DNA from 2 places in the Limnobaculum xujianqingii genome. Region 2 is predicted to be linked to the other one. Evidence: predicted binding sites of a transcription regulator. Region 2 holds the regulator's gene; the other holds the start of a gene.
What was found. Region 2 encodes PhoB, which activates phosphate uptake and scavenging genes when phosphate is short. Its sites were predicted from a motif close to CTGTCATAAAACTGNCNNAT; they were not measured.

Region 1 (6,581 bases), 2.1 Mb from region 2:
GATCCTTTAAGCGTAAACGCTCACCGTCCGGCCCTGCCTGTTTTGGGCCGGGATAATTAGGGTTAACTTTTGCCACCGGGCAATAGGTAGTACAGGCAGTACATTTAATACAGTTCTCAAAACTGTTATCCGTTGTCAGGCTCATGCTGCCACCTCCGACAGGGCAAGGATCTGTTCTGCGGCATATTGTGCAGTCACCAGAGAAACTCCAGCCCCACAGCCTTGTGATATTGGGTCATACCCTCCCAATACCGCACCAATAATATAAAGATTATTTAATGACTGACCCGCCACCGTACCGCGTAACTGTCTATCGGTTTTAACCCCAAAGCGTAAATAGGGCTGTGCGGAGAACATACTTTCCTGAGTCCAGTCAGCACGTTGTGCGGCATCATGAACATCCAGGCCAAACACCGGCTCATGAATACGATCAAACTCAGCAACTAAGCCATTACTAAAGAAACTACCGCTGGCTAACACCACTTGTTGAGCCACCACCGGAATATCGGTGTGGTTGCGGGTATAAATACGCGTCACGTTTTGCCCTTCAGTTTCAGCACGCAGTACCGCATCACCTGGCATAAACTGACCGCCCAACTGTTGGAAACGGCGGCGTAACGCCATATGCATACGCATACCTAATAATGAAGGCGGCAGCGTTGGTACCAACATAATTGGTTTGCCCACTTTCTGGCTTAACAGAGATACCGCATCCGGATTTTCCAATCCAATACAGGCTGGCAAGATGAGCGCTTCCACATCATTTGATAAACGAATCAGCTCTTCCGCCAGTAATTCAGTGTTTTCCGGCAAATCGAGTACTCTGGCAATATTGATCGCCCGGAACTCGCTGGGGTTGTTACGTAAACGATCCAGAGCAGGAACGTGAAGATAATCAGTAATGGCCTCAATGCCTTTATCGCTCAGAGAACCTGCTGCCAGTTGAGGTTGGAAATCCAGAAAACCCTCAATGCCCACAATAGCAATCTTCTTCCACGGCAATGGCTGCTCCAGCGCAGCAACCGGCACTTCTGTCGGGCTTAACCAGGTCGCCCGTAAAGTACCTAATGGAGTAACACGCAGATGATTCTGTTCTATATCACCATGAAACCGTAAGCCGCAATCCGTCAGCAAACGACGAGCTTCTGCCGCCATTCGGCTGACACATTCAGCTCCCAGTAAAGAATAGGGGTGTTCCGGTGATAGCGCGGCCAACTCGGCCAACGGATGGTTAATTGCCGAACCATCTTCCCGGTAACTGAGAAAATCCAGAGACCCAGAGGAGAAATGCAATGCACTCTGCCCGGCGCTGATAATTGCACAGCGTTTGCCCTGTTCCGCCAGCCGGATACCGCAAGTTAGCCCGGCCAGACCACCACCAATAATTGCCACATCAAATTTCATCATTTTTCTCCACCCCGGACGGAGCATCCAGACCGCACAGCCCCATATAAACCCAGTTGGTAAACTCACTTTCCCGCAGCGCATCTCCCCATGCAATGGGCCGGACGCCTTTCCACCGCTCATTCAGAAAAGTTGATAATTGCGTCAACGACTGTTGTGGAGAAGAGACTTTAAAGCGATTTAACAGACCCGCAGCCCGACAGGCACATAGTTCCCCCTGACAGGTTCCCATACCCACTCGGGTACGGCGTCGAAGGTCAATCAGATTATTTACCGTGAGTGAATCTACTGCGTAGCGTACCTCTCCAGCCGTCACCGCTTCACATTCGCACACCAGACTATTATCTAAACGTCCGTTAGCGATAAGCTGAGTAGCCCTGTCTCCATGGCGATAAACGGCAGAACCACGAATGGTTGATGGTAAAGAGATCACTTCACGCAGCGTTTCTTCGGCAGAATTACGCGAGCCCGGCAGCGCCTCTTCAGCGGTAGTGCATTTAGCGCTATGACCTAATTTTTCACAAACTTTATCCGTCGCCCATTCAGCCATCAGACGATAAGTCATCAGTTTACCGCCGGTAATGGTAATAAAGCCTTCCAGACCATCGCGCACCGCATGATCTAACAGAACAATACCGCGACTCACGTTACGGCCCGAAGGGTCATCATCACTGGCAACCAGTGGACGAACACCAGCGTACGCTCGCAAAATGCGCGTTTGTGCCATTTTAGGGGAGAGTTTGGTCCCTTCACGAATCAGAACGTCCACCTCTTCCGGCGTAACAATCATGTTATCTATCTGGTCGTAAGGAATACGGGTAGAAGTAGTACCAATTAACGAAATAGTATCTCCTGGCACCAGGATATCGGCATCAGCAGGCTTGCGGCAACGGTTAATCACCATATTGTTAATACGGTGTCCCATAATCAGTAAAGCACCTTTTGCCGGGAACATACGCACACGCAGGTCGGCATATTCCGCAATATTTTGCCCCCAGATCCCACCAGCATTCACCACAATCGACGCATAAATCTCTTTGGTCTCTTTTTTGTAGTGATCGAATACTTTCACGCCGGTCACCCGGTCGTTATGACGGATCAGGCCAATCACTTCATGGTAAGTCAAAACCTGTGCGCCATGTTCCCGCGCATCCAGCATGTTAGCTGCCGTTAAGCGAAAAGGATCAACGGTACCATCCGGTACCCTCACGGCTCCCAACATCGCCGGGTTGGCAGAAGGTTCCAGCCTTAATGCTTCTTTTGGATCCAGTGCCTGAGCGTTAATTCCTGCCCGTTGGCAGGCTTCAATAAAGGTAGACTGAAATGCAATATCATCTTCCGGCAACGTTAAAAACAGGCCATCGGTTGGTTCCACGCAATGACGGGCAATGCGTTTCAGTATCATATTCTCTTCGATACATTCACGGGCCGATTCTGCATCGGTTACCGCATACCGGGCTCCGCTATGCAATAAGCCATGGTTACGACCTGTCGCGCCAGTGGCAATATCATGACGCTCCAGCAAAATAGTTCGCAATCCACGACGAGAACAGTCACGGGCAATACCCGCACCTGTTGCGCCACCACCAATAATGATGACATCCATCTCTGTTGGGGAAAAACTGCTCATCACCAATTACTCCCGGTCTGGTATTGCTTATATAAAGAATTTCTCATGCTGCTATTTACGCACAGTCTCAAACAAAATTGTTTGATAAGGAGCAAATTCGAACATAAATAAAAGCAAAAACGCTCACAAAAGAACATTTATGTGATAACAGTCACAACAAACCCATAAAATAAACACAAATCGTGTTAAAAAAATGATACATTTCGCGCCGAATAAGACAATAGTCATATAATTCGCCTTGTGTCACATATCATTTGATAATAAATGAGTAATATAGTGAGCGATAAAGAAAATGACGTGAGCATATAAATCATGACTCACCCTAATAACAATACTCATACGACCATTACAGAGATGAATCATCGCCAGTGGAGGCACTATGTTAAGTATGTTTAAACCCGCGCAACATATTGCGCGCTTACCAAAGGATCAGATAGATCCGACCTACCGCAAATTGCGGTGGCAGATCTTTATGGGGATCTTCTTTGGTTATGCAGCCTATTATTTAGTTCGTAAAAACTTTGCTCTGGCTATGCCTTACTTAGTCGAGCAGGGTTTCAGCCGTGGCGATCTGGGCTTTGCTCTTTCCGGTATCTCTATTGCTTACGGATTCTCCAAATTTATTATGGGTTCCGTTTCTGACCGTTCAAACCCACGAGTCTTCTTACCAGCCGGTTTGATTCTCGCTTCCGTCGTGATGCTACTTATGGGCTTTATGCCATGGGCAACTTCCAGCATCATGATCATGTTCGTTTTACTGTTCATCTGTGGTTGGTTCCAGGGTATGGGTTGGCCTCCGTGCGGCCGTACTATGGTTCACTGGTGGTCACAAAAAGAACGTGGCGGTATCGTTTCAATCTGGAACTGTGCGCATAACGTTGGTGGTGGTATCCCTCCTCTGTTATTCCTGTTAGGTATGGCATGGTTTAACGACTGGAAAGCAGCATTCTATATGCCAGCAATGGCAGCGATTGTGATTGCTATTATCGCTTTCGCTCTGATGCGTGATACTCCGCAATCTTGTGGTTTACCACCGATTGAAGAGTATAAAAACGACTATCCACCTGACTATACTCATGAAGCAGAAGAAGAACTGACCGCAAAAGAGATCTTCATGCGGTATGTGTTCCCTAACAAACTGCTGTGGTATATCGCGATTGCTAACGTTTTCGTCTATTTACTGCGTTACGGTATTCTGGACTGGTCACCAACTTACCTGAAAGAAGTGAAACACTTTGCGCTGGATAAATCATCCTGGGCTTACTTCTTCTACGAGTATGCGGGTATTCCGGGCACCTTACTGTGCGGTTGGATGTCAGATAAGGTATTCAAAGGTAATCGTGGCGCTACCGGTGTATTCTTCATGATTCTGGTTACTATCGCTACTGTGGTTTACTGGATGAACCCTCCGGGTAACCCAGGCATCGATATGGCTTGTATGACGGTTATCGGCTTCCTGATCTATGGTCCGGTTATGTTAATCGGTCTGCACGCTCTGGAATTAGCACCTAAGAAAGCTGCGGGTACTGCTGCTGGCTTTACCGGCCTGTTCGGTTATCTGGGTGGTTCAGTAGCAGCCAGCGCCATCGTTGGTTACACCGTTGACTTCTTCGGTTGGGACGGCGGCTTTATGGTGATGATCGGCGGTAGCTGCCTGGCAGTTGTACTGCTGGTATTAACCATGATCAGCGAAAACAAACATAAAGCTGAAATGCTGGCTAAACAAGCAGCAGAATAATCATTAGTTAAATACTGTCGTCGCAACAAATCGTCGACAGTTCAAAATAATACCCGCGGAAGTCACAGAGATGTCATGTTCCGCGGGTATCATCACCAGCAGTTATTCAACTGATACACAATAAGAAAGATAAGACACACTCTGAAAAACGCACCGCACCCGCAGTGGGGTTTCCAGACTCTGTTCCCCTCTGCGTACGTTATTACCTACACCAAAAGATGGAGAAGGAAACTTATGAAAATAGGTTTTAAAACGTTACTCACGGGGATCGTACTCAGCATGTCTATGGCCTCTATCGCTGATGCTACCACCGCCAAAAATGATAAAGATAAAATCGTTATCGCCCACCGCGGAGCCAGCGGTTACCTGCCGGAGCACACTCTGCCCTCCAAAGCCATGGCCTATCAGCAAGGGGCTGACTTTCTTGAACAAGATCTGGTGATGACCAAAGACGATCGCCTGATTGTGCTGCATGACCACTATCTTGATCGGGTCACCGATGTCGCAGAGCGCTTCCCTGACCGGGCACGTAAAGATGGTCGTTATTACGCTATCGACTTTACTCTGGACGAAATCAAATCATTAAAGTTCACCGAAGGATTTGATATTAAAGACGGTAAGAAAGTGCAGTCTTATCCGGGCCGCTTCCCGATGGGTAAATCTGACTTCCGTATTCATACTTTTGAAGAAGAGATTGAGTTTATTCAGGGTTTGAACCACTCAACCGGCAAAAACATTGGCATCTACCCGGAAATTAAAGCGCCATGGTTTCACCGCAGCGAAGGTAAAGATATTTCGGTGAAAACTCTGGAGGTGCTGAAGAAGTACGGCTACAGCCAAAAAAGTGACAATATCTATCTGCAATGTTTTGATTTCAATGAACTCAAACGCATTAAGACTGAGTTAATGCCAAAAGCTGGCGTTGACCTGAAGCTGGTTCAACTGATTGCTTTTACCGATTGGGAAGAAACCTTTGAGCCGAATGCCGAAGGCAAACTGGTTAACTACAGCTATGACTGGATGTTCAAACCTGGCGGTATGCAAGAGATCGCTAAATATGCCGATGGTATTGGCCCACAATACCCAATGCTGCTGGATGTTGAAGCGTCTAAGCCTGAACATGTGAAACTGTCTGCTATGGCAAAAGAGGCACACGACAGCGGCATGGTTATCCACCCTTATACCCTGCGCGCAGATGCCCTACCTAAATATGCCACCAGCATGAATCAACTGCTGGATGTGATGTACAACCAGGCGAAAGTGGAAGGTTTGTTTACTGATTTCCCTGATATGGCGGTGCAATTCCTGCAGAAAGAGGGACAACATAAATAATTACCCTGGGGCATCGTCACTTTGGGCGATGTCCCATCTCTTACCTCATTACTGATATTTGTTTATCCACGATCGTTTAACCGCCGTGCACACTGACATGGCATATTTCATCAGATAATTGCGGAAACCAGTATATGAAACATCAATATCTCGCATTAAGCCTTGCCCTTGCTACTTTTTCATTTCCTGCTCTGGCTGCAACGAATCTTTGTGATTCCAGCTATCGCGATGCGCTTCCTAAGTATGAATATCAACTGAAGAAAACCTTTGAAGTAGATGGACGTCAGGGCATCACTACCGACGGTAAGTTTTACTATGTTTCTGGCAGTACTACCCTGTCGAAATACGATATGCAGGGTAATCTGATAAGCAGCAATAAAACACCATTCGACGGCTATAAGATTCCAGCCAATCATATTGGTGATATTGATGTATATAACAATGAAATTTATGTTTCTTCCGAATGGTTTATGGATG
Region 2 (6,581 bases):
GTTTGAGTTCGGTTTCGGCCTGAGTAATGCGCGCTATTTCCTGCTGGTTATCTTGTTGTTCCTGACGCAAACGCATCAGATTAGTATGCAGGGGGCGCAGTTTTTCAGCCGGTTCACTTCGCTGTAATTTTTCAAGTTGGGGCTGTTGCTGTTGCCAATTTTGCTGAGCCAGAGTTAATTGTTGCTGGCACTGTGATTCCTGACGTAGATATTCATCTTGTTTTTCCAGCCATTGCCTGTCTGCCAGCAGGCGTTCAGTTTGCTGGGTTAGTAATTTCTCCTGAGATTGCAGTTGCCGGGCCTGTTGGGTTAGCTCCTGAGTTTGCTCTTCTGACAGCAACTGTACACTACCTAACAAAGTATGCAGGGTATCCAGCTGATTTTTAGCCTCTTTGTGGGATAGAAAAACTTGCTCAGAGATGTGACCATAAATCTCTGTGCCGGTAAGCTCTTCCAGCAATTCAGCACGCTCATTCGGTTCTGCATTAAGAAAAGCGGCGAACTCACCCTGCGATAACATCATGGACTTGGTGAAACGGCTAAAGTCTAAACCGGTGATCTGGGCAGTAAGGTCGAGTTTATCGCGAATTTTATCGGTAATAATTTTGCCATCGCGTATATAGGCCAGTTCAACCTTAGGGGTTTGCAGATTACCATCCGGGCTGCCTTTTGCCCGGCGTTGGCTCCAGAATGCCCGATAGCCAATGCCTTGAACTTCAAACTCTACCTCAGCCAGCGACTCAGCTGTGTGATGAGTCATCAGTTCATTTTGAGTTGGCGTTACATTCAGGCGAGGTGTTTTATGATAAAGCGCCAGACAAATGGCATCCAGCAGGGTGGTTTTACCGGCCCCGGTAGCGCCGGTAATGGCAAACAGAGCGTTATCGCAAAAGGGTTCTTGAGTGAAGTCGATTTTCCACTCGTCTTTCAGCGAGTTAATATTTTTAAGTCGCAGGCTAAGGATACGCATCAGACGGCTCCTCCATCAACGGGCTGTTCAGTCTGTTGTTCCATTTCCTCTACCAGCGAATGAAACAGCTGACGCACTCGTTGATGTTGCTGCCGGGTGCTTTGATTATCGTCATCATCCTGTACCAGTCTGCGTTCAAATACTTCGTTTACCGTCAGCTCTGACAGCGTCTCTTTTTCCTGGCGCTGAATGGCTTGCTGAGTGAGGGCCTTACTGCGACGCAGTAATATCACCTCGACCGGTAATTGTTCTGCCATTTGCTGTATTTGTCGCTGAAGGTCATTCAGGTAAAGGCGAGAATCCACTTCAATATCCAACCAAACGGTTTTCTGTTGTTGCCGATCGCGAAAACCTTCCAGTGCCGATTTGATTTGTTCAATGTCGCCTTTAATCAGTTGCATTGGCTGAAATTGCGGTACGGTAAGTAATGTAATTTGCGGCTCTGCCGGAGAGGAAAAATCTACCATCACTACGCTTTTTTCCTGGCCGCTTTCATCAAAGCTTAAGGGAATCGGGGAACCGGAATAACGAATATATTCTGATTTGGCGACTTTCTGTGGGCGGTGAATATGCCCCAAAGCAATATAGTCTGCCGGGGGAAATGCCTGCGCGGGAAATGCATCCAGCGTACCGATATAGATTTCACGAACAGAGTCGGAGGTGGATGCGCCAACGGTGGTTAAATGCCCGGTAACAATAATCGGTAAATGTCTGGCGTATTGTTGCTGCTTTTCTTTTGCCAGTTGGTATATCTGCTGGTAGTGCTGGCTGATTGCTTCCAGCAAAGCCTGTTGTTTTTCACTACCCGATTGGCCCGCCTGGCTGGAGAGTACATCTCTGGCTCGAATAAAGGGAATTGCACACACCAATGCACCAGGCTCGCCCTGAGCGTTATTCAAAACGATAAGCTGCTGTTCAGGCTGTTGTGCAACGCTGGCGATGACCTGAGTATTGAGGTAGGTCAGTAGTTCCCGGGATTCATTCAACATCGCAACAGAGTCATGATTTCCACCCAATACCACTAACTGACAGCCGGTTGGTTGCAGTCCCACAATAAACTGATTATAGAGTTCCCGGGCATAGCTGGGAGGAGAGGTAGTATCAAAAACATCACCCGCGACAATAATGGCATCAACCTGATGCTCTGCGACTTTTTCGGTTAACCAGCGCAAAAATTCTGCATGTTCAGCCGCTCGGCTTTTGGTAAAAAAGTATTGTCCAAGATGCCAGTCAGATGTGTGAATAATGCGCATGAATCCTCTCTGTCAAAAAATAGCCATATGGTGCGCTATGGTTATTGGGGATTATACGCAGCAGAGATGGTCAGCACTACCTTAGTGGACGCTTCTATTAACAGAAAACGTTGTTAACGTAATAAAAGTGTCATATATCTGTAGCATAATGCCAATGCACTATAATCCAGTGTACTTTAGGTTGCAGATGTATTGACAAGATTTCTGGTGTTTCTGCAACTCAAATTATTAGGGTATATAATCATTCAACTCGCATTGTGTTGAGAAAAAACAACAAAGAGCAGAGCCCGCATGATAAAACGCATACTGGTGGTTGAGGATGAAGCACCTATACGGGAAATGATTTCTCTTGTTCTTGAACAACATGGCTATCAGGCCATCGAAGCTGCGGATTTTACCGCGGCGCAATCTTTACTTATTGAACCTTTTCCCGATCTGATCTTACTGGATTGGATGTTGCCGGGCGGATCCGGCATTCAACTGATTAAATATCTGAAACGCGACCCTCTGATGAAAGCCATTCCGGTGGTGATGTTAACTGCCCGGGGAGAAGAGGAAGACCGTGTACAAGGGCTGGAGTCCGGGGCGGATGACTATGTCACTAAACCTTTTTCTCCTAAAGAACTTCTGGCGCGCATTAAAGCTGTGATGCGCCGAACGTCACCTATGACCGAACATGAATCTTTAGTATTTGATGGCTTAACCCTGGACCCATCATCCCATCGGGTTATGGCAGACGATAAGCCACTGGATATGGGACCTACGGAATACAAACTGCTGCATTTCTTTATGAGCCATCCTGAGCGGGTTTATAGCCGTGAGCAACTGCTTAATCAGGTATGGGGTACTAATGTGTATGTTGAAGATCGAACCGTTGACGTATTTATTCGTCGCTTGCGTAAGACGCTGGAAGACAGCGGTTATGACAAGATGCTGCAAACCGTACGCGGTTCAGGCTATCGTTTTTCAACTCGTTTTTAAGTTAACTGGTTAGGGACTCGCCTGTGCTAGAACGCCTGTCGTGGAAGAGAATTGTCATTGAGCTGTTGCTGTTTTGCCTTCCGGCATTGCTGTTAAGCATTTTTATTGGTCATCTGACGCTGTTACTGCTGATTTCGGCACTCTGTGCCTTGTTGTGGCATTTTTATAATCTGCTGAAGTTATCTCACTGGTTATGGTTGGATCGCAGCATTATGCCTCCACCAGGTCGGGGAAGTTGGGAACCGTTATTCTACGGCCTGTATCAAATGCAGCACCGTAACCGCCAGCGCCGTCGTGAGCTGGCTTCACTGATTAAACGTTTTCGTAGCGGTGCCGAATCGCTACCTGATGCCGTGGTATTGAGTACCGAAAGCGGACATATTTTTTGGTGTAATAAACTGGCTCAACAAATGTTAGGGTTTCGCTGGCCGGAAGATAACGGCCAGCATATTCTTAACTTGATTCGTTATCCGCAATTTACCGAGTTTATTAAACGCAAACAATTTGATGAACCACTAACGTTAAAATTCAATAAAGGTAGCTATATTGAATTTAGAGTAATGCCTTATGACGAAGGGCATATGCTGATCTCCGCTCGTGATATATCACAAATCAGGCAATTGGAAGAGGTTCGTCGTAAATTCTTCACTAACGTCAGTCATGAGTTGAAAACGCCGCTTACCGTGTTGCAGGGCTATATTGAAATGCTGGGAGATGACGATACCCGTCCGGAGATTCGCCATAAAGCGTTGACCAGTATGAAGGGCCAAACGGAGCGCATGAGCAGTCTGGTTAATCAATTACTGACGTTATCGCGTATTGAAGCCGCTCCTCGCTATGCGTTAAATGAAAAGATTAACGTGCCTGTTCTATTGGATAATCTTGCGCGTGAAGCCAATATTTTAAGTAACGGCGAACATCAGCTTCATTTTGATGTTGATACCAAATTGCAGGTGTTAGGTAATCAGGAACAGCTTTACAGCGCAATGTCCAATCTGGTGTATAACGCTATCAATCATACGCCGTCCGGAACGGATATTTATGTCAGTTGGGCATTAACGCCTCGCGGCGCTCAGTTTAGTGTGAAAGATAATGGGCCAGGCATTGAGCAACAGCATATAGCCCATCTGACCGAGCGTTTTTATCGTGTTGACCCATCGCGTTCCAGTCTGACCGGAGGCAGCGGCTTGGGACTGGCGATAGTTAAGCATGTGTTGAATCACCATGATTCCCAGTTGAGTATTGAAAGTCAGTTGGGGGTAGGCAGTGAGTTCAGATTTGTGTTGCCGGGAAGGTTGGTGGTGGGTAATTAGTTGTTTTGGCGTTTAATTAGATAACAGGCCTGTTTTAACAGGCCTTTATGAACGAAAGTTAATCGACGGGAGGGACGGGTGTTGGGGTCGACTTGGCGTAAGCCAACGAAGTGCCCCTAACCCGGCCAGGCCCGACGCACTCTGCTCCTGAGTACAAACGCCCATCCGTCCGGGCACCATGCCAATATAGGTATATAGCCTTTACGGACGGAATATCCTCTGAAGTTAATACTGTATTTGCTTTACTATTTAGTCGCCGCCTTCATCCCCTTAACAAACTCCGCCAGTTTCTCCAGCATAATCTTCGGCTGTTGATGGCTTTGTTCGATAATCTTCACAATGGCTGAGCCAGAAATGGCTCCTGCGGCTCCACTGGTGAGAGCCGCTTTTACCTGTGAAGGTTCTGAGATGCCAAAACCCTGAATCGATGGTGCTGCGTTGTACTCTTTCAGTTTAGCAACCAAATGCTCTAATGGCAGATGTGCTTTGTTCTCGGCACCGGTCACGCCAGCACGTGAGAGCAGGTAGGTATAACCACGACCATGAGTAGCAATTTGGCGTAATAGCTCGTCATTCGCGTTAGGTGGGCAGATAAATATTGGCGTAATATTATGGCGCTGTGCTGCCAGACGGTATGGTTGTGACTCTTCCAGTGGAACATCAGCAACCAGTACGGAATCTACACCTACTTTTGCACATTGCGCATAAAACTCATCAATACCGCGACTAAACACCAGATTGGCATACATCAGTAAACCAATCGGAATATCAGGATGTTTTGCCCGAATTTTGCCTAATAATTCAAAGCAAAGTGTCGGCGTCACTCCTGAAGCAAAAGCACGCAAGGTAGCACTTTGGATGGTTGGTCCGTCAGCCAGTGGGTCAGAGAACGGAATGCCCAGTTCCAGAGCATCAGCGCCTGCGGCAATTAAGGTATCAATAATTTCCAGCGAGAGTTCCGGGTTTGGATCACCCAGGGTAACAAAAGGAACAAAAGCGCCCTGGTTGTTGGCAGCCAGACGTTCAAATAGTTGTTGATAACGATCCATCAGATTTCTCCCCGCGCTTTTAAAATATCATGAACTGTAAAAATGTCTTTATCACCACGACCGGATAGATTGACCACCAGGATTTGTTCTTTTTCCGGTTCTGCGGCAATCATTTTTAGGGCATAAGCCAGGGCGTGAGAAGACTCCAGCGCAGGAATAATTCCCTCATGGCGGGATAGCTGTTTAAAGGCATTCAACGCTTCATCATCAGTAATTGAAACGTATTCTGCACGACCAATGCTGTTCAGGTGAGCATGCTGAGGCCCAACAGAAGGGAAATCCAGGCCAGCAGAAATAGAGTAGGACTCTTCAATCTGACCTTCACTGGTTTGCATCATTGGTGACTTCATACCAAAATAGATGCCAACGCGGCCGTGTTTTAATGGGGCACCGTGTTGTCCGGATTCAATACCTAATCCCGCAGGTTCAACACCAATCAGTCGAACGCTGGATTCCTCGATGAAATCAGCAAACATACCGATAGCGTTAGAGCCGCCGCCAATACAGGCAATAACCGCATCCGGCAGACAGTTTTCACGCTCTTTCATTTGTTCTTTGGTTTCTTCACCAATCATTCGTTGGAATTCACGTACGATGGTTGGGAATGGGTGTGGACCCGCAGCAGTACCCAGCAGATAGTGCGCGGTTTCATAATTACCAGACCAGTCGCGCATAGCCTCATTACAGGCATCTTTCAGGGTGGAAGAGCCGCTGTGAACAGAAATAACCTCTGCTCCCATCAAACGCATTCTGAAAACGTTTGGTGACTGACGCTCAACGTCTTTAGCTCCCATGTAAATCCGGCATTTTAAACCCAGTAAGGCACAGGCTAATGCGGCTGCAACTCCGTGTTGACCAGCACCAGTTTCGGCGATGATCTCGGTTTTACCCATGCGTTTTGCTAAAAGTGCCTGACCTAGTACCTGGTTGGTTTTATGAGCACCGCCATGTAATAAATCTTCGCGTTTTAAATACAGTTTGGTTTTGCTTCCTGCCGTCAGATTACGGCATAGGG

Region 1: a site for PhoB is predicted at 3,217-3,236, ahead of glpT (glycerol-3-phosphate transporter). Genes of this name have one in related genera too.

Annotation. Positions count from the first base shown of each region.
Region 1 covers NZ_JABMLK010000001.1:2,556,512-2,563,092, forward strand. Annotated here, with positions in the region: gene glpC (anaerobic glycerol-3-phosphate dehydrogenase subunit GlpC) at 1-145, opposite strand, end outside; gene glpB (glycerol-3-phosphate dehydrogenase subunit GlpB) at 142-1,404, opposite strand; gene glpA (anaerobic glycerol-3-phosphate dehydrogenase subunit A) at 1,394-3,034, opposite strand; gene glpT (glycerol-3-phosphate transporter) at 3,414-4,772, shown strand; gene glpQ (glycerophosphodiester phosphodiesterase) at 5,007-6,104, shown strand; gene GOL65_RS11645 (hypothetical protein) at 6,239-6,581, shown strand, end outside.
Region 2 covers NZ_JABMLK010000001.1:487,638-494,218, forward strand. Annotated here, with positions in the region: gene GOL65_RS01910 (AAA family ATPase) at 1-970, opposite strand, end outside; gene sbcD (exonuclease subunit SbcD) at 970-2,223, opposite strand; gene phoB (phosphate regulon transcriptional regulator PhoB) at 2,515-3,204, shown strand; gene phoR (phosphate regulon sensor histidine kinase PhoR) at 3,228-4,517, shown strand; gene trpA (tryptophan synthase subunit alpha) at 4,763-5,566, opposite strand; gene trpB (tryptophan synthase subunit beta) at 5,566-6,581, opposite strand, start outside.